One region of the Methylophilus sp. YYY-1 genome, then DNA from elsewhere that is predicted to be linked to it. Evidence: riboswitches for the same ligand, from Rfam matches in the RefSeq annotation. Region 1 holds a riboswitch; the other holds the start of a gene.
The links. A riboswitch is a leader RNA that binds a small molecule or an ion and turns the genes downstream of it on or off. The one in region 1 is predicted to bind cobalamin.

Region 1 (14,934 bases):
ATGTCGAAGAGCTGGATCTGGCGGTCGCCTAAGCAAACCGTCCCGACATCAAAAGAAAAAAGCGCCAGTTAAGGCGCTTTTTTATTGGGGCTGACACAACACTGCCAGCCTCGCATCAAGGCAAGGTTTTCATCGCCACTTTGAGCTCTTCAGCCTTTTCGGCATCCAATTGTGTCAGCGTATCCACATTGGCCAAGGCTTCGATATGTTTACCGTTGGACTCCGCAATCAGGCCCAGGTAATAAAAAGCCTGACTATGCTGATCGTTCATGCTGACGACACGGTGCAAGTGTTGCTCAGCCATGTTGAGATCCTTGGTTTCATATTCAGCTGCAGCCAGATAAAACCAGGCTTCTGTATTATGAGGTTCCTGAGTCGTCCATTGCTGGGCAATCGCTTTCAGGCCATCCCAGTCCTTGTGCAGGTAAGGAAACACCACTTTCATGAAATAAGGCCATTCAGCTGCCGGCTTGCCCCAGAAAGGCAGCTCGCTTTTGACCACAATCGGGCCCGCTGGCTGCGCGATCAAAGCCTGAACCCAATCAATCGACATGTAATAGTAGTAGGCATCTTTACCAGGGCTCTTGAGTGTAATCAGGCCGACCAACGCGCCCGTCTCATCAAACAGACCACCACCACTGGCGCCTTGTCTGAAACTGCTGGTTGCCCGCACAATCACGGAGTCATCCATGGCAAACAGCCCCTTGACCACCCCTTGGCTGCTCACAGGTGCGGCGACAAAACTCGGATAGCCGATGTTAAAGACTGCTTGCTCGTATTTGAGATCGCGGCTGGACTTCATGGTGACTGGGCTAATCGGCAGGTCATCCATTTGCAGCATGCAAACATCATGCTTCCAGTCCGGTTTGACACCCACGGCATGGTAAGCCGCCCCGCCACTGACCACGCTGATACTGGTGGCATTGGCAACCACATGGCAGTTGGTCACGACCTGATTTTCAGCCACCACGACGCCTGAACCCAGCCCGTATTGCCCATTTTTCAGGCCGACCTGCACACGTAGCACGCGGCTGTTCAACGCCTGCATGAGCTCGGCAGAAGGCTCTGCCATCAATGGGATTGCCAGGCAACCTAACAAACATCCGATCAACCATTTTGCCATGTCTTGCTCCAATCTGCGAAGGTAGGCAACAAGGAATGCACTACCTGTAATACGTTTTGGAAAGCTTCTTAAACTGTTTATAGCAAAACGTATTCCAAGCTGGAGAATGCGGGCTCACTTACCGCCAGACTATGGGGAGACCATGAGAAAGAAAGGAGAGATTTTATATTTAACTATAAAAATCAATGAGATAAGGAAAAATAACTGTCGTATCACTGTAGTCGCTCAGTCGACTGCTTGAGCGAGCGGCCAGAAGTGCCGCAGCAGACCGCTCAGCACACGCACAAAATCAGTGCGCAAAATCAGTGCATGCACTACCGAGTCGCACGCCTTATCGGTTTCGCAAACATCGGCAACTGGTGAAAGGCTAAAACTGCAGTGAAAGCTGGGATGCTGCCGGGCTTTGTGCACTCACGGAAGCCGTACTCCGATTTGATTTTTTGCGGAGACTGCCACGGTCTACCTTGGGAAAATGGCGCGATTTGCGCGAAGCATGCCGCTGCAAAATATCTGCGACAGCATGCGCTGGCATGGTCTGCCTGATTGCAAACCAATCCTGCTTGGCTGTCTGGATGGCCTCGCCAATATCAACCATGGGCGCAGGATAGTCGCGGCCAATCAGGCAGCCATACCGCCGCTGTAAACTCGGAGGCATGCGCCAGGGTTCAAAAATCCAGCTGTCTGGCACCTGTCTCAAAACAGGCAGCCACTGGCGGACAAACACCCCTTGAGGGTCCTGAGTCAAGGCTTGTTTAACCGGATGGTAAATGCGCAATGTATTGATGCCGGTCGTGCCAGACTGCATTTGCACTTGCGGCCAATGAATCCCCGGCTCGTAATCAACAAAAGCTCTGGCCAGATGCAACCCGCTTGGCCGCCAGGGCAGTTGCAACAAATAGCTGGCGGTACTCATGAGCATGGCGCGCATGCGAAAATTCAGCCACCCGCTTTGATTGAGCATCTGCATGCAGGCATCTACCAGTGGCCAGCCAGTCTGGGCAGCCTGCCAGGCTTGTAAACGTAAGGCGACCCCAGCATCGGGTAACCGGGACTGTAGTGCCTCGAAGCCCCGGTAAAAACTCTGGTGTTCAATCCGTGGTTCGCTTTCAAGCTTTTGCATAAAATGGCAATGCCAGTGCAAGCGGCTTTCAAAACTGTGCAGCTGACGGCGCTGTTGCACGTTTTCAGTCTGCTGCGCACGGGCCCGGGTAGCCTGTAACACGGTACGCAGGCTCACAGCGCCCCATGCCAGATAAGGTGACAGGCGGCTACAGGCTTGGACAGCACTGAGCGGGCTGGAAATCCCCCGCTGATAACCATGTACGCGGCGCGTCAAAAAATCCGCCATCACCGCCTCAGCCACCCCTATACCGCCGACCTGACGTTCCGCTTGCGCGTGGCCAGCCACTGCTGGCAACCGCTCCAAGCCATGATCCGGTAACCGAACAGCAAGTCCGGATGCAGGCACCGCAATGACAGGCGCCTGCATGCGTAACGCCCACTGCGCTTGCCACTGTTGCCGGTCTGACAGCCGTCTCACCACCCCATTCTGCGGCCATTCCTGCCAGACGATGCCTTGCATCCTGCACCACGCTTGTACCTGCCGGTCGATGGTGTAGGTGTGTTGATTCCCGGTTTCTTCATGGCTATACAGTCCGGCGATCCCGAATTTTGCATGCAGCCTCTGTAACAGCGTCAAGGGGTCGTGATGATAGACATGCAAATGCAATCCAAGATGTTGCAAGGCATCTGCCAGCCCCTGCAAACACTCGCGCACGAACATGGCCTGACTGAGGCTGGCATCCTCTGCCGACCACACTTGTGGAGCCCAGATAAAGAGCGGCAAAACCGGCCCAGCCTCACAGGCGGCAGACAGCGCGGCATGATCCGCGACACGTAAATCGCGCTTAAACCAGACCACATGCACATCACGCAGAGGCATGCTGGCCAATCCAGTCGCAAATATCTTGTAGCAATGGACTGTTGCCGCGCAGGGGTCTGGCCAGCTTGGCGACCATATCCACATGGTTGTAGTTGGCATAAGTCAGCAACTTGACCTCGCTGCCTTGCGCCTCAAGCGCACGCGCCAGATTGATCGAGTTTCTGGGCCAAACGGTTTGGTCTTTCAGGCCTGCCAGCAGTAGTAAAGGCGGATGTTGGCCGCTGACAAAATGGATAGGCTGTGATTGCCACTCCTGCTCAGTAGGTGCAAAAATCGCGCGCAAGGTATCCGAGGTGAGCGGCAAAAAGTCATAAGGTCCGGCCAGGCCTATGGTGCCTTTAATCGCCGTGGGTGATAATCCGACAGCCGCCAGATAGGCAGCATTCAAGGTCAGCATGACGGCCAGATGTGCGCCCGCAGAATGCCCCAGCAAGAAGACACGCGACGCATCGCCTTGATACTCGGCTACGTGTTGCTTGACCCATTGCAATGCCAGAGCGGGGTCTTGCATCAATTGCGGAAACTTAAGTTCGGGATAGAGCCTGTAATCGGCAATCACAACCAGCATGCCTTGCGACGTCAACGCCTCTGCCACAAACAGGTAATCTTGCTTGCTGCCAGACTCCCAGCTACCGCCATAAAAAAACAACACCACAGGGCGTGGTGTTACAGTGTGGTCACGTGGCTGATAAATATCCAGGCGCTGCCTGCTGTGCGGCCCAAAAGCGATATCGCGATGGATGCGCATACCTTTATCGGGAATCACCGCGTTTAACAAAGTGACTGGCCGACAGGCCGAAAGCAGCAGACCGGCCAAGCCAGTCAACCAGCTACGCCGCGTCAATTGAGGATTTTGCAGATTCATAGGCATTGATGACCATGCCCAAGATAGAAAATTCCCGTCGCAATAATGATCGCTATCGTTAATGGTTGGCAATATAGACGCGGTTACGGCCCTGCTGCTTAGCCGTGTACAAAGCAAAATCTGCCATTTTCATCAGCTGCGTCAAGCCATCCTGCGTCCCCAATTGCGCGGTAGACACCAACCCAAAAGAGGCCGTGTAGTGAATTTGCTCTCCTTGCTCGCTCATCACACTGTGATCAATTTCCGAGCGCAAGCGCTCAATCACATGTGCCGCTTCATGCAGATCCGTCATCGGCATCAGAATACCAAACTCTTCGCCCCCCAGACGCCCAACCATGTCGCTGGTACGCAAGGCACTCACGCAGCGCAGGCAAAAATTCTGCAAAACCAGGTCGCCAGCATGATGTCCGTATTGGTCATTAATCTTTTTAAAAAAATCGATGTCCACCATCGCAAATGAAAACGAGGAGCCGTAACGCTGATAGCGCCTGATTTCTGACTCCAACTCATGAATGAAGTGCCGCCGGTTGGCGATCCCGGTTAAAAAGTCAGTAAAGGCAAATTTGTCTGCTTCAAGATGCAAATGGTATATGCGGCCCCCAACAAAGAGGCCTACCAGCAAAAACAGGGTCACCAGCAGCGCTGCGTAAGTGATGCCTTGATGGGTGTGCCGCTCCATGCGCTTTTCACTCTCGGCCACATACTCGTTGGCGCGCAAGTCCGCATGCGCGAGGATGGCTTCGTTGAGCTTTGCCACCTTGGCAAAGCGCGCATTCCAGGCCGTCTCAATCAGGGTGCTTGCTTCGGTATACTGTCCCTCAGCCAATTGCTTGATTACCGAGGCTGTCATTTCGTCCAGCGCTTGAATATTCTGTTTGAGCAGCGGTAATGGCGCGCGATCTCCCGAATAATTACGTTCTATGCTGGCGATTTTTTGTTGGGCAGCGGCCTCATGCCCCTTAATCGCCGCCACGGTATTGATCAAATGCACGCTGTCTGCCTGAATCAGCGTGGCATAGAGCAAATCGCTTCGGATCTGATGCAACTGAGACTCCAGCGCCTGCGCAGCGTTGGAAACCGTAAAAGACTGCTCATAGAAATTGCGAGTGGTCTGGTGCATCTCGCGCATACTGGAAAAATAAATCCAGAGGAACAGCAGCACACCGATCAGAACGATCATAAAACCGGCGACAAGGATATACAAGACTGCTTTTCTACGCCTGATACTCATATCATGTACGCCACCAAAGTCGCCAAAGAAAAGGTTATGTGCTGAGCAGGGCCGTGATAAACGCCCACTCTTTGGGATCGACCGGGGTAATCGACAAGCGGTTCCCTTTTTGCAAGACACGCATGGTGGCCAGGGCGGGCGTTTCCCGCATCTCTTTCAAACTCAGCAATCGCGTTTTGCGCACGAGCTTGACATCTACGTTCACCCAGCGTGGACTTTCCGGTGTAGACTTGGGATCAAAATACTTGTGCCCTTGCACAAACTGAAAGCGGTCGGGATAGGCCAAGGTGCTGACCTCGCAAATGCCGACGATGCCAGGCTCAGCACAATTGGAGTGATAAAACAACACGCCATCGCCCACCTTCATCTGATCACGCATGAAGTTTCGCGCTTGATAATTGCGTATCCCATACCAGTCTACAGTTTGATTGGGGAATCCCGCCAAATCATCAATGGAGACATCCGAGGGTTCGGATTTCATTAACCAGTAACGCGCCATGCCTGAAAACCTTCTTTACACATCTAAATGCCAGTATCATAAACCAAGTTAGAGCACAGTTGAAAATCATGACAAAAAACGTTTTAGGCACCCTTCTGATCCCTTGCAGTATGCAACCAGTCACAGGCTTTATGCGTGATGGTTGTTGCAGTCACCACCCGGAAGATTTAGGTAAACATACCGTCTGCGCAGAAATGACAGATGAGTTTCTGGCGTTTTCGCAAGCGCAAGGCAATGACTTGTCCACCCCCAGACCAGACTACGCCTTTCCCGGGCTCAAGGCTGGTGATCGGTGGTGCCTGTGTGCGAGAAGATGGCTGGAAGCCAGTGAAGCGGGTTATGCGCCGCCAGTGATTCTGGAGTCTTGCCACGAAAACTGCCTGGAAATCATTAGCCTGGCGGACCTGAAATACCACGCCTTGAGATAACAAGACAAAGGTGCGAGAGGAGATGTGCTAAGGGGTTACCTGAGCCGCTAATCCTGAACCAAAAAAGTTCAGGTGGTAACAGCCTAAGGTACATTAGGTTCGCACGCCAAGGGCGTCTTAAAAGACCGCCCAACTTAGTGCGATCGCACCGCACCTGATGAGCCGAAACCTATAACAAAGACTAGTTCAAGGAATTTTGGACTCAGGCAACGCCTTAGCACACCACTTTTATGATACGTCATTTAATACTAATGACGGTTAAAATTTTGTGAAATGAAGCGGATTACAATAATTTGTGCTGGCCGGACAAAACATCATCGATCTGCTGCTGCATGGTAGAAATGCGCTTTTTCACCTCGCCCACATCAACCCCGCCGCTACGGGTATTCAACAACTCATGGGTAATGTTCAGCGCGGCCATGATCGCAATCCGCTCCACACTCACCATCTTGCCCACATCACGAATTTCGCGCATTTTACCATCAAGGTAACCCACCGCCTGCAATAAACTGTCGCGCTCTTCGTCGGTACAGGTCACGCTAAACGCGCGGCCCATGATCTCGATATCAATCGGCTGCTTGGCCATGACTAACGACCTTCCTCAGGCAATGCCGACAACAAGCGCTCCAGCTGCACACTGGCTTGCGTCATGTTCAGCTTTAGAGATTGTGACTCCTGATGCAAACGCGTGACCTCCTGACGTAACTCCACGTTTTCGTCACGCAGCTGGCTGCACAAAGCAATCAGCTTCGTCACACGCTCTTCAAGACTTTTCAAATCGGCATCCATCAGCCCATTATCTTTTAAAAAAACGAGTGTGGTCAATAGCTAAGCGCATTTTTTCAAAGTAAATTAAGAATTTGAAGCCCCTCGCAAGACACCATGCAACTGGTCAAAGTCACCGCTTTAGACTAGAATGCCGAACAGTTGTCAGGTGCCTGCGGCTGCGTTCTTGCAGACAAGGGTGAAACTGGGAAACAGGTGCGCGAACCTCGTTCGCAATGCCTGTGCTGCCCCCGCAACGGTAAGCAAGTGCGGGTCTATCCATACGCCACTGAGTAAAAACTTGGGAAGGCGATAGACCAAAACTTGCCAGCCCGGAGACCGGCCTTATAACTTAAATAAGCATGGAAATACCGCGGGGTGACGGTTTCAAAACGAATGACATTCTCAAGCTATTAAATGTCTCCATCAATGTCTTTGATGTTGAGCCTGTCTACCTTGCGTTTCCTTTTTACTTTTTGCATGCGGGGTCGCATGCATTATCGGAAACAATCATGAATAAAAAAATCATTTTGGGACTCATCGCCCTTTCTCCTACGCTTACTCAAGCGCAAGAAGTCTTTTCAAATAGTAGTAGTGAAATTGCTTCACTGTCTTTGGATGAAGTTACTGTAACGGCAGCCAGGGTTCCCGTTTCGACTAAAACAGCTACTGGAGATGTTACTGTCATTACTCACGATGAAATTGATCGTTTAAAAGGCAGTTCACTTCCTGACTTGCTCAGATTGCAACCGGGTTTACAAATTTCCACCAATGGAGGCATGGGAACCGCAAGCAATGTATTTTTACGTGGCACCAATGCGGAACAGGTTGTGATTTTAGTGGATGGTTTGCGCATTAATTCGGCAACATTGGGTACGACTGCGATTGAAAACCTGCCGCTTGCGTTGATAGATAGAATAGAAATTCTTCGTGGCCCAGCTTCCAGCCTGTATGGCGCAGATGCCATTGGCGGAGTTATTCAGATATTTACTCGGCGGGGGAAAACCGATCAAACAAGATTTTTTGGTAGCGTAGGCGCAGGTAGCTATGATACCTACACAGGTAGCGCAGGGTTTGGCAGCCGCTATCGTGCCTTGCAATTTGGGGGGCAAATAAACAGCTATGACACACGCGGCATATCTGCCAAGAAACACCCACCTCAAGCCATTGATCGCGATCGGGACGGCTATCGTAACTTGAGTGGAAGTGCCTATGCCGACTTAGAGTTCAGAGAAGGACACAGCCTGGGCGTCAACTTCATGGAATCTGATGGACGGAATGATTTTGACAATGCATATAACAACTACTCTACAACCAATCAGCAGGCCTATGGCGCAACGCTCAAAAATCAACTTACTGAACATTGGAACAGTACCTTAAAATATGGAATCGGTCGCGAGCGCTCGTTTAGCCTGAATAGCGCTACCAGTAATAGTAAATTCGACTCAAAGCAGACGCAGATCACATGGCAACACGATTACTCCCTAGCTGTTGGGACCTTAACATTTGCCTACGATAGACTCGAACAAGATGTAGATACTTTGTCAAATGGCATTCCAAGCATTAGCAGAACAAGAAATGATGACGGCTTTCTGGTGAGCTTTGTGGGAAACCGTGCTGCACACAGCACCCAGATGTCAGTGCGTGAAGACCATAACAGTCAATATGGCAACTACGTTACGGGCGGTTTTGGTTATGGTTATACATTTTCGCCAGAATGGAAAGTCACTGCTCAATATGGTTCTGCATTTAGAGCACCTACATTTAACCAATTGTATTTCCCTAGCTTTGGTGATCCAACGCTCAAACCAGAAAAGTCTGATAACTTTGAAATGAGCCTGCGGTACCAAAACACCGCCATACAGGCCAAAATGACTGTATTTGAGAATCACATTCGCGACCTGATTCAGAACGTTGGGCCTGCAACCTCAGGATGTTCCTTTACAGGATTCTGCCCCGTCAATGCCGGTAAAGTTGTTATTCAAGGACTAACCATCGAGGGAGGTGCCATGCTGGACGATGAATGGCAACTCGCTGGAAACCTCACTATTCAGTCCCCAAGAAGCGATGATACAAATAAACTGCTGCCAAGAAGAAGTCAGCGCTATGGCAATTTGCAGTTGCTATATAAATCAGGCAATTGGAATGCTAGCACCGAACTCTCAGCATCATCAGCTCGTTACAACGACGCGGAAAATAATTTCAGATTAGGGGGCTACACTTTATTAAACGCTTCGCTTGGCTATCAGTTAGCTACCCACTGGAAACTTCTCGCGCGGGCAAACAACCTTTTGAATAAAGATTATGCATTGGCAACCACCAAGAGCTCGTTTTCGCCCAACGCGCCTGATTACAACACCATGGGTACCAACGTCTTTATCAGCCTGAATTACGATATGAAGTAAACCGGGAACGGGGGATTTTGCCCAAGCCCGTGCGAATTGGGCTAAAATCCACGTCTTATAATTAACCTTAATTTTGGAGTCGTTGGCATGCCACGTAACCTTTCAACTCAGTCTCTGGCAATTGGCTTTCTCATTGCCTTGATGGTCATTATCACGCGTGGTCATCATTTTGCTTCGATTGATTTTTTACCGAGCGCTTCTTATGCAGCGTTTTTTATCGCGGGTTATTACCTGCGCTCAACGCTGGTGTTTGTGGCCTTGCTGGGATTGTGTGCTGCGCTGGATATGGCAGCCATCACCTGGGGCGGCGTGAGTAATTTCTGCGTGACCCCTGCTTATGGCTTTTTGTTGCCGGCTTATGGCAGCATGTGGCTGGCTGGCCGTTGGACTGCGTCGAACACTGCCTGGCAATTAAGCAGCCTGTTCAAGCTGACAGGGGCGGTATTGGTGGGATCTGTGCTTGCTGAGCTGTTTTCCAGCGGTGGGTTTTACTTCTTTGGTGGCCGCTATGCCGAACCGACCCTGGTTGAGTTTGGCGCGCGTCTGGTCAAATACTTCCCGAAACAAATCGAAGCGATTGCATTTTGGGTCGTGGTTGCAGTGATTGCACATGTGGCATTTGGCCTGGCCAAGCGCTCCGTGCGCGAAAACGCTTAAGTATTACGCACCATGGAAACCAATGATCGCGACAGTCGCCACAAGGCGCGCATGATCCGCAAAAAAGCGGTCATTGACGAAAAAATCGAGCAGGCCAACCAAGAAAAAGGCCTGTTACTCATCCTCACAGGCAACGGCAAAGGCAAAAGCTCTTCTGCCTTTGGCATGGTGGCCCGCTCGCTGGGCCACGGCATGCGTGTTGGTGTCGCCCAATTTATCAAAGGCCGTTCAGATACGGGCGAAGAAGCCTTTTTTCGCCAGCACTCTGCTGTCACCTGGCATGTGCTGGGCGAAGGCTTTACCTGGAACACACAAGACCGCCAACGCGACACCGAAACCGCCATGCGTGGCTGGCAGATTGTAGCGGAGATGCTGCAAGACCCGGCCATTCAGCTGGTGGTGCTGGATGAGCTCACCTACACCTTCAAATATGGCTACCTCGATGAACAAATGGTGTTGGACGCCATCGCCAAACGCCCACCCATGCAACATGTGGTCATCACTGGCCGCGGCGCTTCCGAGGCATTGAGAAACGCTGCCGATACGGTGTCTGAACTGATGGATGTCAAGCATGCCTGGCGTGCAGGCATCAAGGCCCAGGCCGGGATAGATCTGTAATGCAAGCAACCGCGGCAAGCTGCCGCGCCATGTTAATGGCGGCCCCGGCGTCTGGGCAAGGCAAAACCATGGCTACCGCGGCCTTGGCCCGGGCTTATAAAAACCGCGGCCTGCGCGTGCAGGCGTTCAAATGCGGGCCGGACTTTATCGACGGCATGATTCTGCAAGTTGCGACTGGCAAGCCAGTGTATAACCTCGACCTTGGCATGTGTGGTGAAGCCGATGCACAACGGCTGCTGCACAAGGCAGCCCAAAACAATGACGTGATTCTGCTCGAAGGGGTGATGGGGCTGTATGATGGCAAGCCTTCATGCGCCGATATTGCCGAGCGCTTTGGCATCCCTGTCGCACTGGTGCTTAATGCCAAAGCCATGGCACAGACCTGTGCCGCGGTCGCCTATGGTTTGTATGGCTTTCGGCCCGCCCTTCAGCGCGCCGGAGTGATTGCCAACCAGGTCGGCAGCGAGGGTCATGCCAATATGATTAAAGAAGCACTCCCCACGGACATCCCCTGGCTGGGTGCCATGAAATATGACACGCAACTGAGCTTGCCAGAGCGCCATCTGGGCTTGCATCTTGCTCAGGAAATCACGGACATAGACCAGCGCATAGAAGCCGCTGCGCAACTGCTGGGGCAAGACATGCCATTGCCGCCGAGCGTGCAGTTTGCCGCACCCGAACAGCAGGCGATAACACCATTATTGCAAGGCAAAACCATTGCCGTGGCTAAAGATGCTGCTTTCTGTTTTACCTATCAGGCCAATCTGGATCTGCTACAGACACTAGGCGCACAGATTGCATTTTTTTCACCCTTGCACGATACGCAATTACCGGCTGCGGATGCTTACTGGCTGCCGGGTGGCTACCCGGAATTGCATCTGGAGCGACTGCAACACAACCACAGCATGCGTGAAGGTTTACGCGCAGCCGCCGAATCAGGCAAACCCATATTGGCCGAATGTGGCGGCATGCTGGCACTCGGTGAAACACTAAATGGACAACCCGCCTTCGGCCTGCTCCCCGGCAGCGCCGCGCTTCAGCCCAAATTGCAAGGCCTGGGCACGCAGCATGCAACCTTTTCAGCGGCTGACAACAGCGCAACTGGCGATGACGCGACGACGATAGGCGCGCACACTTTTCACTATGCCCGCTTTGACACCGACTTGCCGGTCATTGCGCAAGGCAAAGGTAAATATGGCGCTGGCGAGCCGGTCTATCGCCATCAATCCATCACTGCCAGCTTTTTGCACTTTTACTTTCCGTCTAACCCGGCACTGGCCGCACAATTTTTCATGCCATGAGCTTTGCCTATTCAGATGCCGACAAAGCGGCGATATACAAGGTAATTACCGAGCGACGCGATATGCGGCATTTTTTGCCCACGCCTATCGCCCCCGAGTTATTGCAGAAATTACTGCAAGCCGCCCATCACGCGCCCAGTGTCGGCCTGATGCAGCCATGGCGGTTTATCCGCATCAGCGATGTCACATTGCGAAAAGCCATCCACACGCTGGTCGATGAAGAACGCAAACTCACGGCCCAGGCCATCGGCGAAGTTGAAGACACGGCGCGCATGGCCGAGTTTATGCGCCTCAAAGTGGAAGGCATTCTGGACTGTGGCGAGGTGCTGGTCGCCACCTTGTGCGACCAGCGTGAAAAACACATTTTTGGCCGCCGCACATTGCCAGAAATGGACCTGGCCTCGGTCAGCTGTGCGATTCAAAACTTGTGGCTGGCGGCGCGTGCCGAAGGCATAGGCTTGGGTTGGGTCAGCCTGTTTGACCCGCACCAACTGGCGCAATTATTGAATCTGCCCGAGGGCGCCAAACCAGTCGCCATTTTATGCTTGGGCTATGTGAATACGTTTTACAAATCGCCCATGCTGGTGGAAGAAGGCTGGACGACAGAAAAACCGCTCGCTGACATGCTGATGGAAAATGGCTGGCAACCTCACGAAAGCACACAAACATGAAGCGCTGGCCACAACGCATCGTCTGCCTGACCACCGAAACGGTGGAGGTACTGTACCTGCTGGGTGAGCAGGACCGTATTGTCGGTATTTCCGGCTTTACCACGCGCCCGGCCATCGCCCGCAAAGAGAAGCCAAAGATCAGTGCCTTTACCAGCGCCAATATTGAAAAAATCCTGGCGCTGCAGCCTGACCTGGTGCTGTGCTTCTCTAACTTGCAGGCTGATATCGCGGCCTCACTGATCAAAGCCGGTTGCCAGGTGCATGTGTTTAACCAGCGCAGCCTGGATGAAACACTGCAGATGATACTCACCGTCGGTAATCTGGTCGGGGCCAGCGAAAAAGCAGAAGATTTAGTAGCACGCTACCAGGCACAATTGGGGGCAGCACGCCAGCAGACAGCCAGTTGGCCGCGCAAACCCAAGGTCTATTTTGAAGAGTGGGATGAACCCATGATGTGCAGCATCCGCTGGGCGGCTGAATTGATCGCCGCTGCCGGCGGGCAAGATTGCTTCCCTGAATTGAGCCAGTTTCACAGTGCCAGGGACCGCCAGGTCACCGCAGCGCAAGTGATTGCAGCACAACCGGATATCATCATCGGCTCCTGGTGCGGCAAGAAATTCCAGCCGGAAAAAGTCAAAGCCCGCCCAGGCTGGCAAGCGATTCCTGCCATCCAGCATGGGCATCTCTATGAAATCAAGTCGGTCGATATCTTGCAACCAGGCCCCGCGCTGTTTAGCGAAGGCCTGGTGCAATTGCAAACCATTATTCAACGCTGGCAACAACAAGGGGGTCACGCATGACTACGCACCTGATTTTAGGCGGGGCACGCAGCGGCAAAAGCGCCCATGCCGAGCGGCTGGCCTCGGCACTTGAATGCCCGGTCACCTATATCGCGACGGCCCAAGTCTACGATGACGAATTTGCCAAACGCGTGGAGCATCACAAAACCCGCCGTCCGCCTTACTGGGGATTGGTCGAAGCGCCATTCAACCTCGGGCAGACCTTGCTAGACAACGACGCACCAGACACCTGCCTGATTGTCGATTGTTTAACCTTGTGGCTGGCGCAATGCATCTGCCCGGACTGCGAAAAACCGGAACGCTTGGACTGGCAGGCAGAAAAACAGGCGCTACTGGCGGCCTTGCCGCAATTGCAAGCACACGTATTTTTAGTGAGCAACGAGGTCGGCATGGGCATTGTGCCCTTGGGTGAAATCAACCGCCAGTTTCAGGATGAACAAGGTCGCCTCAACCAGCACGTGGCAGCGGTTGCAAACCACGTGAGTTTTATTGCCGCAGGCTTGCCATTAACGCTTAAATAACAAGAAAGACCTGTATGAAAAGATTGTCCCTCGCCCTGCTCGCTTTAGTCACCGCTTTGGCTGCCGAGGCGCATGTGCCCTTTTTAAAACCTAACCAGTTCAATGTGACGCATCATCGGCTAACCATTGAATCTGCGTTTACCGAGTTTCCATTCCAGGCCGACTTCGCCATGGACTCGCCTAACTTCACCATCACGTCCCCTGCCGGCGAAGTGACTGCCATCAAACCGATCGCCAAAACCAAAGCGGCGGTGTATCTGGAGCCCGAATTAAAAGAAGAAGGCAGCTACCGTATCAGCACCGGCCAGCGTGTAGGGCCTGTTTATAAAGCAGTAGAAACGCCGGATAAAAAACTGTATTTTGCGGCAGATATGAAACGGGTTAGCGGCAAGCCGACCACCATGAACTATTACAGTTATGCCGACACTTATATTTTCAAAGGACAACAGAAATACAAACCTGTGCCTTTAAACAAAGGCCTGGAAATTATCCCCTTGGCCTCGCCCAATGGTGTGCAATTAGGGGGTGAACTCAGCTTGCAAGTCCTCGAACATGGCAAGCCGGTGCCTAATGCACGCATTATCGTGGTTACCGATAACGAGCACTTTAGCAAGCGCCGCATGGAAGACCTTTACGATGTTGAAAACGTCAGACCGTCCAACCTCCATGCCAATCAGCAAGGTGAGTTTACCTTCAAACCACAAAAAGCCGGGTTGAATTTCCTGTTTGTGACGGTGCATCACCAGCTCAATGAAAACCTGTGGGAAAGCCTGAATGCTTCGCTGACGCTGGAAGTGAATTTACCGCCAGAGACGGAAAACAAGCCTTAAAATGACTGCTTTCAGGCATTGAAGGGAAGCAGCATGCAAACGACGACTTTTGAACTGAGAGGCGAATACATCGCACTCTGTGACTTGCTCAAACTCGAAGGGGTAGCCGACAGTGGCGGTCAGGGTAAGTCTATGGTGGCGGAAGGATTGATCAAGGTTGATGGCGAAATTGAACGCCGAAAAACCGCCAAAATCCGCGCCGGGCAAGTGGTGCAGGCGTTTGAACAGACCATCCAGGTCGTGGCTGCTTAATCTGGCTTAAAGTCTTGCGGCAGATA
Region 2 (14,934 bases), on a different contig from region 1:
TCTGGCTGGAAGTCTCGGAAGGCATCAGCGCCGTCAGCGTGGAATTGCGCAAGCCATCTTTCTGGATTTCCTTGCGCAGGCTTTCCCAATCCAGACGCAGCGGCTCGTTGCACACGGCATCTAGGTCTTTTTTGTAGGTATCAATCGGCAAAATGCCTTTGGCATAGGTGGTCTCGTTAAACGCACCACACGCGCCAAACTCGCGAGACAGTTGTACGGACGCTTTCAACAGATAGTACTGAATGGCCTCAAAGGTACGGTGGGTCAAGCCCAGTGCGGCGTCATCGGTATAGCTGGTGCCGTTTTTGGCCAGGTAATAGGCATAGTTGATCACGCCCACGCCCAGTGAACGGCGCTTATTGGTGGCGTTGAGCGCGGCTTTGACTGGGTAATCCTGGTATTCGAGCAAGGCATCTAATGCACGAACCACGAGGTCGGCCAAGCCTTCGAGCTCGTCCAGCGATTCCAGCGCGCCCAGGTTAAATGCTGACAGGGTACACAGCGCAATTTCGCCTTCGGTGTCGTTGATGTCATTGAGTGGCTTGGTCGGCAGTGCGATTTCCATACACAGGTTGGACTGGCGCACCGGCGCAACGGCCGGATCAAAGGGGCTATGCGTGTTGCAATGGTCCACGTTCTGGATGTAGATGCGGCCGGTACCGGCGCGCTCTTGCATCATGAGCGAGAACAAGTCTACGGCAGGCAAGCTGCGCTTGCGGATGCTGTCATCGGCTTCGTACTGGGTGTAGAGGCGCTCAAAGGTATCCTGATCGGCAAAGAACGCGTCATACAGGCCGGGCACATCATGCGGCGAGAACAAGGTGATCTGTTCACCTTTGATCAGGCGCTGGTACATGAGGCGGTTGATCTGCACGCCGTAGTCGAGGTGGCGCACGCGGTTTTCTTCCACACCACGGTTGTTTTTGAGGACCAGCAGGGATTCAACCTCAAGGTGCCATAACGGATAGAACAACGTCGCCGCCCCGCCGCGTACCCCGCCCTGTGAGCAGGATTTGACCGCAGACTGGAACAGCTTATAGAACGGCAGGCAGCCGGTATGCTGCGCTTCACCGCCACGAATTTCACTACCCAGCGCACGGATACGGCCGGCGTTGACGCCAATACCGGCGCGCTGCGACACATACTTCACAATCGCGCTGGAAGTGGCGTTGATACTGTCCAGGCTGTCGTCACACTCAATCAGCACGCAAGAGCTGAACTGGCGTGTCGGCGTCCGCACGCCAGACATAATCGGGGTCGGCAGCGAGATCTTGAAAGTAGACACCGCATCATAAAAACGCTTGATGTAATCGAGACGCGCCTGGCCTTTGTAGTTAGCAAACAGGCTCATCGCCACCAGAATGTAAAGGAACTGCGGGCTCTCGTAGATCTTTTTGGTGACGCGGTTTTGTACCAGGTATTTGCCCTCAAGCTGCTTGACGGCGGCGTAAGAGAAATTCATGTCGCGCCAGTGGTCCAGATAGCCATTCAGCGTATCGAACTCTTCGCGGCTGTAATCCTTGAGCAGGTGCGGATCGTATTTGCCCAGCGCGGTCAGGTTGGTCACATGGTCAAACAAATGCGGTGGCTCAAACTGGCCATAAGCAATTTTGCGCAGGTGAAAAATATTCAGGCGTGCGGCCAGGTACTGGTAGTCTGGGGTTTCTTCCGAAATCAGGTCGGCAGCAGATTTGATGATGGTTTCATGGATATCGTCGGTGCGGATACCATCATAAAACTGGATATGCGAACGGAGCTCCACCTGTGACACCGACACATTGTTAAGGCCTTGCGCGGCCCAGTCAATGACGCGATGAATCTTGTCGAGGTTAATCGGTTCCTTGCGGCCATCACGTTTCGTGGCTTGCATGGATTCGTATTGTGTCATGGTGGCTCCCAGTGCTGGCGGCGGAAGGGACACGGCACTGGCTGCGGGGCGCATTTTTTCTGGCAATAGCCTGCCCGTTGTCGAGCAATCAAAGAAAAAACCTGCACCCGTTTAAAGACCAGACTTGCAATCAGTACAGGACTCACTGCATCTGCCGAGGACACCCCGCCTCAAACGTTAACAAGAAAAAATCACGGCAGGTCTCCTGGCTCTCAGGTCATGATTGTTTGCCTTGGCCTTCCCGAATCGCTTCAGTGGCGAGCAAAGCAGCAAACAACTCGCTGATTACAGTTGCGGGGGCAGCTCTGGCTTGACAATGGCCATCGCCATCGCGCACCAGATTCCCTTTTAAAGACAGGCACTGATCAGTACCCGTATACCGTATGGACGTGACTATAAATCAATATATATGCATTTTCAACACACAAAAACACAATATATTGTTATGAGACACTAAGTGATTGTTTTGCCTGAATATATTTTTTTGCAAGCATTTTGTGCTGTGACCTGATGTTTGCCCAGCCTCAAACAATGCTTTTTTGCCTCACCGCCAGGCGACTGGAGGCGACAAGCCAGCGTCAGACCAGCCTACTGACGCTGGCGAGATGGCAGCAGCCATCCTCACAGCCATCTCTCTTAAAAATCCAGCTGTGCACTGGCTTTAAAGATACGCGGCTCGCCTTGCGTCAGGAAATTCCAGTCGCCATGTGCTTGCCAGTATTTTTCGTTGGTCAGGTTCTGCACCCCGGCACGCAAGGTAAGTTTATGCGCGTTCAGCTTGGTGTGATAGCGCGCACCGAGGTCGAACAAGGTATATCTGTCCAGTGCATGGGTATTGGAGGCCTCAAGATAACGCCGACCGACGTAACGCGCGCCTGCCGACAGTGTCAGGCCAGGCAAATCCATCACCTGGTAGTCCGCATACAGCGCTGCACTCAAGGTGGGGGCATTGGCGGCATCCTTGCCGTTCACGCTGGCATCATCACTTTTATTTTCGCTTTGCATCCACACCAGGCTGCTACGCAACGCCCATTGGCTGCCTAACTCGACACGGCCAGCCAGGTCTAGCCCGCTCAACACCAACCCTTTGCTTTGTTGCACATAGACATTGTCTGCATTGGTATACGCCAAACCACGCTGCATGCGGAACAGCGCGGCCTCGGCCGACCAGAAACTACCCTGTTGCTTGAGGCCAATTTCATACTGCTTGCTTTCAAGCGGGCCAAACGACTGGTTTTCGTTATTGGTGCCTATGGGTGCCGTATTGCCTTCTTCGAGCGCTTCAACATAGCTGGCGTAAGCCGTGATGGACGCTTGTGGCTTCCAGAGCAAGGCGTAAGTCGGCGTCATTTTGCTTTTTTTGTAGGTGGGGCCATTGGGCTGATTTTTTTCATAGTTGCTATGTCTCAGACCAATAATCGTGCTCCATTCCGGCGTCCACTGCAGGGTGTCACTCATAAACACACCGACATTACGGGTTTTGAAAATGGTACTCAGATTCCGGTTGATACTTGCGTCAGGATCAGTCTCATCACTGCGGCCAGTGTACAGGTTACCCGTCCCCAATAAGGCAAAGCTGTCTGGCGCGCCACTGCGATGCACCGTCTGCAGGTCTGCGCCTGTGAACAGGGCATGCTTGATCTGGCCAGTCTCAAACTGGCCATGCAGCATCAGATTAGCTGACTGATTGTGATGTTGGCTGTACCACTGCACTTGCGCATCGGTAAAGTTTCCCGCATCGTCATTGATGGTCATATAACTATCGTAATTGGTACGCCTGAGCTTGGAAACCCGCGCCGCAGTGCTTAAATACCATTGGTCATTAAACTGCCAGCGCAACGCCGTGCCTGCCGTCATCATCTCGGTTTCATGATAGGTGAAGTCCTGCGTCAAGCGGCGTGCGCCATCAATCGGTTTAGGGCTGGCTGCATTTTGATCCACCACCAGGGCAAACATGGATCCATTGACCTTGCGCTTCTGGTAGAGGCTATCCAGCTCAACAGTGAGTTGATCCGAAGGTTTGAAATCCAGCGCCACAGAGGCAGAGTCGCGCTTGATCGGCGCATCAAGATAGGTATCCCCTGCCTCATGGATGTAGTTAATACGCATGCCCGCACGCCCCTCTGCAAAGCGGCGACCAACATCCAGATTCAGGTTGTACTGGCTATCCGTCATTAAGCCCGCCGTAACGCGGGTGATTGGCGTATCCCCGGCGCGTTTGAGTCTGTAATTGAGGATGCCGCCCGGCTGCGCAAAGCCGTACATAAAACCGGACAAGCCTTTCAGCAGCTCCACTTGCTCAAAATGCTCAATCGGTAAATCGGTGTTCCATGGTGAAATATTCAGGCCATCGATCTTGTAGCCATTCAATAAATCCAGTGCCAGGCCTCTCACCGTAATCATGGTACTCTCCCGGGCCACGCCATTACTGGACGCGGTGACGGCTGCATCCAGCTTGAAGGCCTCGGCAACATTGCTAGCTTGGCGATCTAAAATGTCCTCAGCCTTGACCACGCTGACTGAAAACGGGGTATCGAGTAAGGATTTGTCGCCCAGCGCCCCCTGACTGGCAGTACTCGCTTCATAACGGCTTAACAGACCGTTACCCTCTTTACTGGCCTGCACCTGTACCTCGCTTAAGGTTTGTGGCGCGTCTTTTTCGGTGATGACAGGAATCACACTGAAATGCGTGTCATCCGTCCGTTGTAATGCCAGGCCGGTATTTTCCAGTAATTGATGCAATGCGGCTTGCGCAGTGTAGCGGCCTTTAAGCGCGGCTGCTTTCTTGTCAGCCAACAGCGCGGCATTTGCACTCAAACTCATGCCCGTTTGTGCTGCGACTTGCGTCAATGCGGTTGAAAGCGGCCCTGCGGCAACATCAAAAACATAAGTGGCCTCTGTGGTCTGTGCCCAAGCGGCTGGCGCAAGCGGATGCAAGCCCATGGCGGGAAATAGCAGTGCTGCTCGCACAAGCAGCTTGCGCATCTGTGGATGGAATAAAACAGGGGACGGCATGATATCAGGCTCCAAAGTTGAATATTGAATGGGTTCAACTGGTATGCCGGATGAGCATCAAAAAAGGGAACTCTGATTAGAAAATGGTTTATCGTGCGACCAGCGCCAAGCCACCCGCCGCGTCCTCACGCGTGCGCACGGGCAGGACCGTTTCGATGGCGGCCAGGATCAAGGGAATATCCTGAGCCGGGTAATTGAGCGGATAGACGCCAACCAGCCGCAAATTTGCCACCGCCGACTGCACGCGGATAGGCACACGGGTATAGCGATTTAACTCGGCGACAAACTGGGCGAGCGGTAGATTGTCCGCCACCATTTGCCCGCGCGACCAGGCTTCACGGGCCAGGTCTGCCCGCCCATCGGCGATTACCCCGGTTGCCGTGAACCTCGCCTGCTGCCCTGCCAGGATATCCACACTGGCAGCATCATGCGGGCGAATGCGTACGGCGCCTTCAAATACGGCCACATGCCCGCCTTGCAAATCACCACGTACCGTAAAGCGCGTGCCGAGTGCGGTCAACCGGGCATGCAGGGTATCGACCACCAATGGCCTGGACTGACGCTGCAGATCACGCGCGGTGGTTACAAGAATTTCGCCTTGATGCAAAACGATGCGACGCACATGCGGGTCATAGTGCACATCGACAGCGGTGGCCGTATTCAATGCCAGCAAAGTGCCTTCTGGCAGGCGCCAGGTTTTGCGCTCGCCGATTTGCGTGCGATAACCGGCATGCGCAATTGCATAGGCATTGAGCCAGCCACGCCACGGCAAGGCCTGGCGCATAAGCAAGCCACTGGCAAGCACCGTCACGCCCAAGCCCAAACGGCGCAAGGTACGGCGACGCTCAACCGACTGCACCTGCTTTAAGGTCGCTCGTGCCGTGGCGGCAGGCACGGTGGTCGCCAGCTGTTTAAAGGGTTGACTGATGGCTTCAACGCGCTGCCAAACCCGTGCATGCGCAGGATCGGCCGCCAACCAGGCTTGCCACTGTGCAAGCTCTTGTGCATGCAGGGACTGATCCTGCAAACGCGCAAACCACTCTGCCGCCTGATTTAAAATACGCTGCTCATCCGCCTGGTTGTGATGCATGGTTATGGCCCCTCATCCATCATCAGGCAAGCCAGCATGGCTTGTGCCATGTATTTTTTCACCATGCGCTCGCCTACCCCCAGCCGCTCACCAATGTCTCGATAGCCAAGGCCATCCAGCTGTGATAACAGGAAAGCTTCGCGTACTTTGGGCTTTAGGCAGTCCAGCAACTGGTCAATGCGGACCAGCGCCTCAAGAATCAGGGCACGCTCTTCGGGTGAGGCAACGAAAGTCTCGGGCGCCACAGCTAGCGTCTCCTGCCAGGCACGCTCCACCGCTTGCCGGCGCCAGTGATCAATCAGCAAATGCTTGGCAATCTGCGTGAGGTAGGCGCGGGGTTGTTCGAGCGCATGCACATTGCGCTTGCCATGCATCATGCGCAAGAACGTATCCTGCGCCAGATCGGCAGCTTGCTCACTGCAACCGAGCTTGCCGCGCAACCATGCGCGCAACCATTGGTGATGATCGATATACAAGGCGCCTACTGTTTGTTGCAGCGTATATTCGTTTGCCAGCATAACAAATGGATGAGATGCAATAAATGATAATAATTCTCATTATATCACCTATCCGCGCGGGTGGCATGTTTGAGCGGCAGTATGGTTACGCCAGAAACTACGGCGCTGAATCAATGCCGTTGCAGTGTATTGGCAGGCTGTGGCGCGCGTAAGGTGACACGCGATTTACCTGCGCGCTTTCGACTCCAGATCAGCACACCCGTGACTGTCACCAGCACCAGTGACAAGCCAGTGCAACAGACAAAGATGCGGTAGGGCATGCCAAACACTTGCCCCATATGCAAGGCTCCCAGCCAGTTGCTAAAGGTGTTCCCGGACTGGTCTTGCGTCGGCAGCCAGTGGCCTTTGATTTCACCAGTATAGGCATCTATCGCAATCGCCGTATTGCCCCGATCTTGCCGCAAATCGGCCGAGCTATGCACAAAATACTGGTACACGCCGCGCTCGCGGTCCAGACGCAAACGGTCTTCGTAATCAATCTGCAGCTGATGGTTTTTTGCAAAGCCTTGCATGGCTTGTTGCGCCAACTGGTGAGCTTGCGGCCAGGACATGGGCAGGCTGGTCAACGGTTGTGGCAGTTTGGGGATGCTGCGCCAGGACAGATCAAATGGCATCAGCTTGGTCATGACCGGCAGATAAACTTGCTCGCGCAAGTTGAACATGACACTGGACCAGGCAAAGATCAGCAATACGCTGCACAGCCAGAGACCAACCGCACGGTGCAGGTCAAAGTTAATACGGGTGCCTGAGGCTTGCCATTTGACCAGCCAGGCCGGTTTCCAGCGTTGCCAGTAACTGCTTTTGGATTGTGGCTGCCGCCGGGGCAAGGTGAGGAAAAACGCCACAAAAGTATCCAGCGTCCACAGCACGGCAACAATGCCCATGATGAGGCGGCCGCTGACACCGGGCAAAGCCAGCGAATAATGCAATTTATACAAAAACGGTAATAGCGTCTCGCGCTGGAACGGCCCAGCCGTGGATAAGCGTGACCCCAGCACCTTACCTGATTGCGGGTTGATAAACAGTTGATCTGCCGGGATGCTGGCCTGCGGATCCTCAGGCGTGAGGCGGAAGATCACGGCTTCTGCGTGGTGATCTTCCAGCGCGCTTTGTGGCAATTTGAATTGCAATTCATCGATACGGGTATTGGCGGGCGCCTGCTGTTGCGCCTGCGCTTGCAGCTGGTACACGTCCAGCATGGGCTGGCCTGGTTGCGATAACGCTTGATACAGGTGTGGATTGAGCCATGCATCGAGCTCATCCTGAAAAGCGATGATAGCCCCGGTAAAGCCGGCAATGACCAAAAAAGCGGCCATCGCCAGGCCCACCCAGCGATGCCAAACCACAAGTGCGTGTCTCGTTACCATTGAAAATTTAAATTGGCCATCACATTACGACGGTAGCCCCATTTGCAACCGTCGCCACTGTATGCACAATTGGCCACATACTCCTTATCAAACAAATTACTGGCATTGAGTGCAAACTGCCAGCCTTTCCAGCTTGTGCCCAGCTGGGACAAATCATAACGGACCGCCAAGTCTACCAGCGTATAAGACGGCAGCTTGAAGGTGTTGGCATCGTTACCGAAACGGCTACCGGTGTAACGCACGCCCCCGCCGACCACCAGGCCGGGCAGCCATTGCCCAGGCAAGCGGTAGTCGGTCCATAATGCGGCAGTATGGTGAGGCACATGGTTAGGATCTTTGCCCTGGAACGGCACCCCCTGCAAGCTATTATTACTGCGCGTGATTTCAGGCAGCATATAAGTATAACTACCTATCAGCGACCAGGCGTCCCACTGGGTCTTGGCTTCAAGCTCCAGCCCGCGGGTACGCACTTCCCCATTTTGCAGATTAAACAAAGGATGCTGCAGGTCAGTCGTGGTCACGTTCTGGCGGCGCAAATCAAAGACGGCCGCGCTCAACAGTGTCTGACTGTCTTTGGGTTGATATCGGATACCGAGCTCATATTGCTTGCCAGTTTCAGGGGCAAAGGCCTTGCCATCAAACATGGTGCCGATCACCGGTAAAAATGATTCCGTGTAACTGGCATACGGCGCAAGGCCATTCTCTGCCAGGTAAACCAGGCCGCTGCGCCAGGTTTCTGCCTGATCGCGTTGCGACGAGGAGGCAGCAGGACTCAGCACATTGTCTGTTTGCATGCGGGTGTGGTCCTGACGAACCCCCAGTGTTGCCACCCACTGGCGGTCAATTTTTACTTGGTCCTGCAAGTAAATCCCGGTCTGGCGTTGCTGTTGCTTCAAATTGGCTGACAACACCAGGTTCACCGGCGTCGCTCCATACACCGGCGTATACAGATCCAGCGGACTCGCCGTCCCTGATGTACGCAGCACATGGTTATCCAGGCGCTGGCTGTCTATCCCCGCCAGCACCGTATGCTCAAACATGCCGTGCGTCCAGTGGCCTTGCAGATGCGTATCCACCACCACATTGTCGACATTTTCATCGGTGCCCATCGCGGCCCGGTTGATGCTGCGCTGGTCTGCGCGCAAGCTCACCAAATAGGTTGAAATGGCATCGGTGCGCAGTTGCTGGTAGCGCAGGTTCTGACGCAGGGTCAAGTGCTCATTAAACGCATGTTCAAACTGGTAGCCCACCGAATATCGTTCCTGCACGTATTTATCCAGGCCTGGCTCACCCACATACCGGCTGGTGGAAATTTTGCCAAAGGGGCTGCTCACAAGCGTGCCGACCCGCGGCAATGCCTGGTAGCCCTGGCCACGGTCATTTTTCTGGTAGTCGGTCAGCAAGGTCAGCTGGGTCGCGTCCGAAGGTCGCCAGGTCAATGAAGGCGCCAGATAGACGCGGTCGTCAGTGACACGGTCGATCTGCGTATCGCTTTTTTGCACCAAACCCACCAGGCGGTAAGACCACACGCCCTCATCATCTAGCCATTGGCTGACATCGCCACGCACCTGTTGCCGGTCATACTGTCCCAAGGTCAACCCCAGCTCATGCAGCGGTTTATCCGTAGGCCGTTTGCTGACCAGGTTAACCAGCCCACCCGGCGCGCCCTGGCCATACACAATTGAGGAAGGGCCGCGCAATAAATCAATGCGCTCAAGGCCATAAGCCTCAACCACCGTACCGCCCTGATTATTAAATGCGTAATTACGCAAGCCATCGCGGAACTGGTCCCGGCCCAGGCTAAAGCCACGGATGCCGATATTGTCAGCGCGCGGGTCTGGCCCGTTTGCTTCGGACTGCACACCAGCGGTATAGCGCAAGGCATCGCCTACCGACTGCACGCCCTGTGCGTTCATCTGGTCACGCGTCACCACCGACAACGATTGCGGCGTTTCGATCAGGGCAGTATCGGTTTTGGTCGCCGTCACGCTACGCTTGGCAACATAGCCTTTGACTGGCCCATTGGCGGGTTCTTGTACAGTTTGCCCAGACACGCTGACCTCCGGCAGGTCTTGTGGCTCACTATGCGTATGTGGCGTCACAGGCGCGGCTTTAGTCAGCGTATAGCCAGAGGCGGTGGTCTTTAACACCAGTCCGCTGCCTGCCAGCAGTTTTTCCAGCGCCTGCCGCACGCTCAAATCACCTTTGAGCGCAGGTGCCTGCTTGTGCTCGGTGAGTTCCGTTGAAAAAATAATGCTTTCCCCGGTCTGGTGGGCCAGGGCCTTCAACGCCTTGTCTAGCGGTTGTGCGGGCATATCAAGCTCGACGGCATGCACAGACAGGCTGGACAGCAAAGCGGCGAACAAGGCAGAGTTGCGAGTAAATGACATCTTCTTCCCATTGAATAAATAATGAATGACATGGGTATGTCGTGCCAGCCTTCGCCAATGTTGATGTCCTTTAGAAATTTTTTTACGGATGATCCTGACTCAGCGTGATCGAACCGGGGAATCCGGCTTAACCGCACGGATTAACGCTGCCGGATCACCACGTCAGCCTCTGCCTGTTTTTCGACACGCACGGGCAAAATCTCGGGCAACACGGCCAGCAAGGATGCGATGCCATTGATATCGTATTCGCCGGATAGGCGGTATTGCCCCACCCGGGCATCCGCCAGTGTGATCTGACCAGCGTGATAGCGCTGCAATTCGGCCACCACGTCACGCAGTGGCAGCCCATCAAAAATCAATCGCCCGTGCTGCCAGGCGGTAGCCGCCTCGGCACTGGTGCACCGGTTTTCAGAAATGGCTGCGCCGCGGGTGGTCACCGAGAGATTTTTAGTCAGCCGACGCTGTGCCTGCGCAGTGATCACGTCTACACTGCCCTCCACCACCGTGACCATGGCTCCCTGCGCGGTATTGCGGACGTTAAACACGGTACCGATATCGCGAATCTTCACCTGGTTGGCATCCACGGTAAACGGTTGCCAGGCGTGTTTCACCTTAAACAGTGCTTCGCCTTGTACCAGCGTTAATTGCCGCGAACGCAGATGTTGCTCGGCCACCAGAACGGTGTTGGTATTGAGACTGACAGCAGAGCCATCCGGTAACTGGAAGTGGGCAGACTGACCAATTGCCGTCTGCAGGCGCTGGCTGGACAACACCGGGTCATAGCAGAGCACGGCCGCCAACAGGCCGCAAGCGGTGGTTGCCAACGCCTGTTTTATTCGACGCCGTTGCCGGGTTTGCTGTATGGCTTCCTGCAGCAAGGCCTCCCTGGAGGGAAAGTGCGCGCGCAAGGCGTCAGTGTATGGCGCCAGCGGATCTTGATGGTCAGCAGGCTGGTTGGGCGCACGCAATGTGTGGTCCGGTGCTTTCATAGCCCCGCCCATTGCCGCTGGATGCTGCCCATGGCCTTGTTAAAATGTTGCGTCACCATATTACGTGAAATACCCAGTGCATCGGCAATCTCCTGCTGCGGCATGTCGTGCAGGCGATGCAGCAAAAACACTTGCCGTTGCCGGGCTGGCAGCGCTTCTATGATGCGCTTCAAAGCCTCAAGACGTTGTACAAAATGCATGACGCGTTCGCCATCGATCTGGTGCGCGTGCTCCGCTGTCTGCTGCAATTGATTGAGGTGGGATTGTTGCGTCTGGTACTGGCGGTAGCGGTCAATCGCGCGGTGACGCGACAGCTTGCGCAAAAACGCCATCGGCGTTTGCACCGCCAGCTGCGGTGGCCGCTCCATGATCTCCAGGCAAACATCATGCACCACATCCCTGGCGAAATGCTGGTCGCCAAAACGGCGTCTGACATAGCTCACCAATTCGTCGTAGTGATAGACCAAGGCAACCACGAGTTTGGAATGTTCAGGATGAAGATGCACTGCGCAAAAGACAATCAATAAAAACCATATCTTAGCGGCAGGCAAGAAAAAACACAAATGAAAATCATTATCAATAAAAAATAATTGTTTACCGCCTCCTCGCGTGGTAAAAAAGGGCCCTCTATGCGGGCCCTGTAAGTGAATGTGTAAGTGATTTTAGTACGCTGGCTTAAAGTGCGGCCTGTGCACGCAACTGCTGGGCCGCAGACACCATATTGCGCAAGGCCGGGATCACTTCTGCCCATTGGCGGGTTTTCAAGCCACAATCCGGGTTCACCCACAAACGTTCGGCCGGGATGCGCGCCGCCGCTTTTTGCATCAAGGCGACCATCCGCTCAGGTTCTGGAATATTCGGCGAGTGAATATCGTAAACACCGGGCCCAATTTCATTCGGGTAGTTAAAGTCATCAAACGCATCCAGCAGCTCCATGTCCGAGCGCGAGGTTTCTATGGTGATGACGTCGGCATCCATGTCGGCAATCTCGGCAATAATGTCATTGAATTCCGAGTAACACATATGGGTATGGATCTGGGTTTCATCGGCCACCCCATTTGCGGTGATACGGAACGACGCCACCGCCCATTGCAGATACTTTTTCCAGTCTGACTTACGCAGGGGCAAGCCCTCTCGCAAGGCCGCCTCGTCAATCTGGATCATGCGGATACCGGCTTTTTCCAGGTCCAGCACCTCCTGGCGTATGGCGAGCGCTAACTGGTAGCAAGACACTTCACGTGGCTGATCATCGCGCACAAACGACCAGTTCAACATGGTCACCGGGCCGGTCAGCATGCCTTTCATCGGCTTGCTGGTCAGTGATTGCGCGTATTCAATCCATTGCACTGTCATGGCTTTTGGGCGGCTGATATCGCCGAACAGGATAGGCGGCTTGACGCAACGTGAGCCGTAGGACTGCACCCAACCAAACTGGCTGAAGGCATAGCCCTCCAGTTGCTCGCCAAAATACTCCACCATGTCGTTGCGCTCCGCCTCGCCATGCACCAGCACATCCAGCCCCAGCGCTTCCTGCTCACGCACACTACGCGCAATTTCGGCTTTCATCACGGCCTGATAATCTGCCTGATCCAACTCACCTGCCTTGAACTGGCGACGCGCCTGACGGATTTCTGCCGTCTGCGGGAACGAACCGATGGTCGTGGTGGGGAATTTGGGCAGGTTGAACAAAGCGGCCTGTTTGGCAGCGCGCTGCGTATAAACGTTCTGGCGCTGCCCCAGTTGCGGCGTCAATGTTTGCAGCACGGCCTTCACAGCCGGATTGTGCACACGCTTGGATAGCCGACGCGCCTCTATCGCCACCTGATTGACGGCCAAAGCCACTTTCACCGCCTCGCGGCCATGATTTAAGGCCGTGGCCAGCACCTGCAGCTCTTCGAGCTTTTGCTTGGCAAATGCCAGCCATGACTTGATTTCGCTATCCAGTTTAAGCTCGCTGTCGAGGTCCACCGGCACATGCAACAGCGAACAAGAAGGCGCCAGCCACAAACGGTCCCCCAGACGCTCGGCAATCGGCGCCAGCCAGTCCAGTGTCGCATTCAAATCAGTTTTCCAGATATTGCGGCCATTGATCACACCCAGAGACAGCACCTTGTGTGCAGGCAACATTGCCAGCAACGGCACAATTTCATGGCGGGCATTGATGGCGTCTATATGCAAACCGGCGACCGGCAGGTTGGCTGCCAGGTATTGGTTATCCGCCAGCGGGCCAAAATAGGTCGCCAGCAGCAGCTTGACGCGGCTACTCTTGAGTTGGTGATAGGCCAGGTTAAACGCATGCTGCCATTCCGGTGTCAGCTCGGTCACCAGCACAGGTTCGTCCACCTGCACCCACGCCACGCCCTGCTGCGCCAGCGTTTCAAGCAACTCGGCATAGACATTGAGCAATTGCGGCAACAGCGCCAGCCGGTCCGAATCATCCTTGGCCTTGCCAATCGCCAGATAAGTCACTGGTCCAATGATCACCGGCTTGGTTTGCACGCCCAGTGTTTTGGCTTCGGCCAATTGCGCAAGCAGGCGCGACGCATCCAGCTTGAAATGCGTGTTGGCCGTAAACTCGGGCACGATATAGTGATAATTGGTATCAAACCATTTGGTCATCTCGCCTGCCGCCACACCACCACAACATTGCGCATGCGCTTCCGCAGACTCAGCCGAGCGTCCACGCGCCACACGGAAATAGTTATCCAGTGGGTCACCATGAAAATCCTGAACCCGCGCAGGCAAATTGCCGAGCGTAAAACTCATGTCCAGCACCTGGTCATAAAACGCAAAGTCGCCCACAGGTGCAAAATCCAGCACCGATTGCAATTGCCAGTGCTGTTGCCGCAGGTCTTTGCCTATCTGCTTGAGGGTGTCTAACGAAGACTGGCCTTTCCAGTAAGCCTCCAGCGCAAACTTGAGCTCACGCTGTGCGCCTATGCGTGGAAAACCGAGATTGTGGGTCGTGATCATGATGGGTTCCTTAACAAATCAGAACCGGCATTCTAGAAAACACAACCCATGAAGTAAAATGGTATTATTTCAACCATCTATTAATTTAATTCATACATAGAGACATGATAGAACGTATCCATCTGGCGATTATCCGTGAGGTCGAGCAACAAGGCTCACTCACCGCCGCCGCTGAAAAACTGTTTCTCACGCAGTCGGCGCTCAGTCATTCGATTAAAAAGCTCGAACAACAACTGGGGACGGATATCTGGCTACGCGAAGGCCGCAGCCTGCGCCTAACTCAGGCCGGGCAATATCTGCTCGCCGTTGCTAACCGCCTGCTGCCGCAGTTATCACTGGCTGAAGAGCGGCTGCGCCAGTTTGCGCAAGGCGAACGCGGCACCCTGCGCATCGGCATGGAATGCCACCCGTGTTACCAATGGCTGCTCAAAGTGGTCTCGCCCTACCTGGCTGACTGGCCGGATGTGGATGTAGACGTCAAACAGAAGTTCCAGTTTGGCGGCATCGGCGCGCTGTTTGGCTACGAGATCGACATGCTGGTCACGCCCGACCCCTTGTATAAACCCGGCCTGCTGTTTCAGCCGGTGTTTGATTACGAACAAGTGCTGGTGGTGCCTCGCCAGCATGTTTTAGCTGAGGCGGAATATGTGACGCCGGCACAACTCAGCAGCGAAACGCTGATCACCTACCCGGTAGACATAGAC

Region 2: another riboswitch for cobalamin. It lies ahead of nrdA (class 1a ribonucleoside-diphosphate reductase subunit alpha); the one in region 1 lies ahead of GOC95_RS13465 (TonB-dependent receptor).

Annotation. Positions count from the first base shown of each region.
Region 1 is NZ_WOVG01000005.1:84,798-99,731, forward strand. It holds gene GOC95_RS13420 (hypothetical protein) at 1-32, shown strand, start outside; gene GOC95_RS13425 (serine protease) at 116-1,123, opposite strand; gene GOC95_RS13430 (FAD-binding domain-containing protein) at 1,491-3,065, opposite strand; gene GOC95_RS13435 (alpha/beta hydrolase) at 3,052-3,930, opposite strand; gene GOC95_RS13440 (diguanylate cyclase) at 3,989-5,161, opposite strand; gene GOC95_RS13445 (EVE domain-containing protein) at 5,196-5,660, opposite strand; gene GOC95_RS13450 (DUF2237 domain-containing protein) at 5,729-6,088, shown strand; gene GOC95_RS13455 (cell division protein ZapA) at 6,372-6,674, opposite strand; gene GOC95_RS13460 (hypothetical protein) at 6,677-6,913, opposite strand; cobalamin riboswitch at 7,004-7,216, shown strand; gene GOC95_RS13465 (TonB-dependent receptor) at 7,216-9,258, shown strand; gene GOC95_RS13470 (hypothetical protein) at 9,346-9,915, shown strand; gene cobO (cob(I)yrinic acid a,c-diamide adenosyltransferase) at 9,928-10,533, shown strand; gene GOC95_RS13480 (cobyrinate a,c-diamide synthase) at 10,533-11,834, shown strand; gene bluB (5,6-dimethylbenzimidazole synthase) at 11,831-12,505, shown strand; gene GOC95_RS13490 (cobalamin-binding protein) at 12,502-13,305, shown strand; gene cobU (bifunctional adenosylcobinamide kinase/adenosylcobinamide-phosphate guanylyltransferase) at 13,302-13,826, shown strand; gene GOC95_RS13500 (DUF4198 domain-containing protein) at 13,841-14,656, shown strand; gene GOC95_RS13505 (RNA-binding S4 domain-containing protein) at 14,690-14,908, shown strand; gene GOC95_RS13510 (cobyric acid synthase) at 14,905-14,934, opposite strand, start outside.
Region 2 is NZ_WOVG01000003.1:267,754-282,687, forward strand. It holds gene nrdA (class 1a ribonucleoside-diphosphate reductase subunit alpha) at 1-1,888, opposite strand, end outside; cobalamin riboswitch at 2,066-2,287, opposite strand; gene GOC95_RS10390 (TonB-dependent receptor) at 2,525-4,903, opposite strand; gene GOC95_RS10395 (FecR domain-containing protein) at 4,992-5,993, opposite strand; gene GOC95_RS10400 (sigma-70 family RNA polymerase sigma factor) at 5,996-6,511, opposite strand; gene GOC95_RS10405 (PepSY-associated TM helix domain-containing protein) at 6,622-7,857, opposite strand; gene GOC95_RS10410 (TonB-dependent siderophore receptor) at 7,872-10,268, opposite strand; gene GOC95_RS10415 (FecR domain-containing protein) at 10,409-11,257, opposite strand; gene GOC95_RS10420 (RNA polymerase sigma factor) at 11,254-11,763, opposite strand; gene metE (5-methyltetrahydropteroyltriglutamate--homocysteine S-methyltransferase) at 11,933-14,230, opposite strand; gene GOC95_RS10430 (LysR family transcriptional regulator) at 14,335-14,934, shown strand, end outside.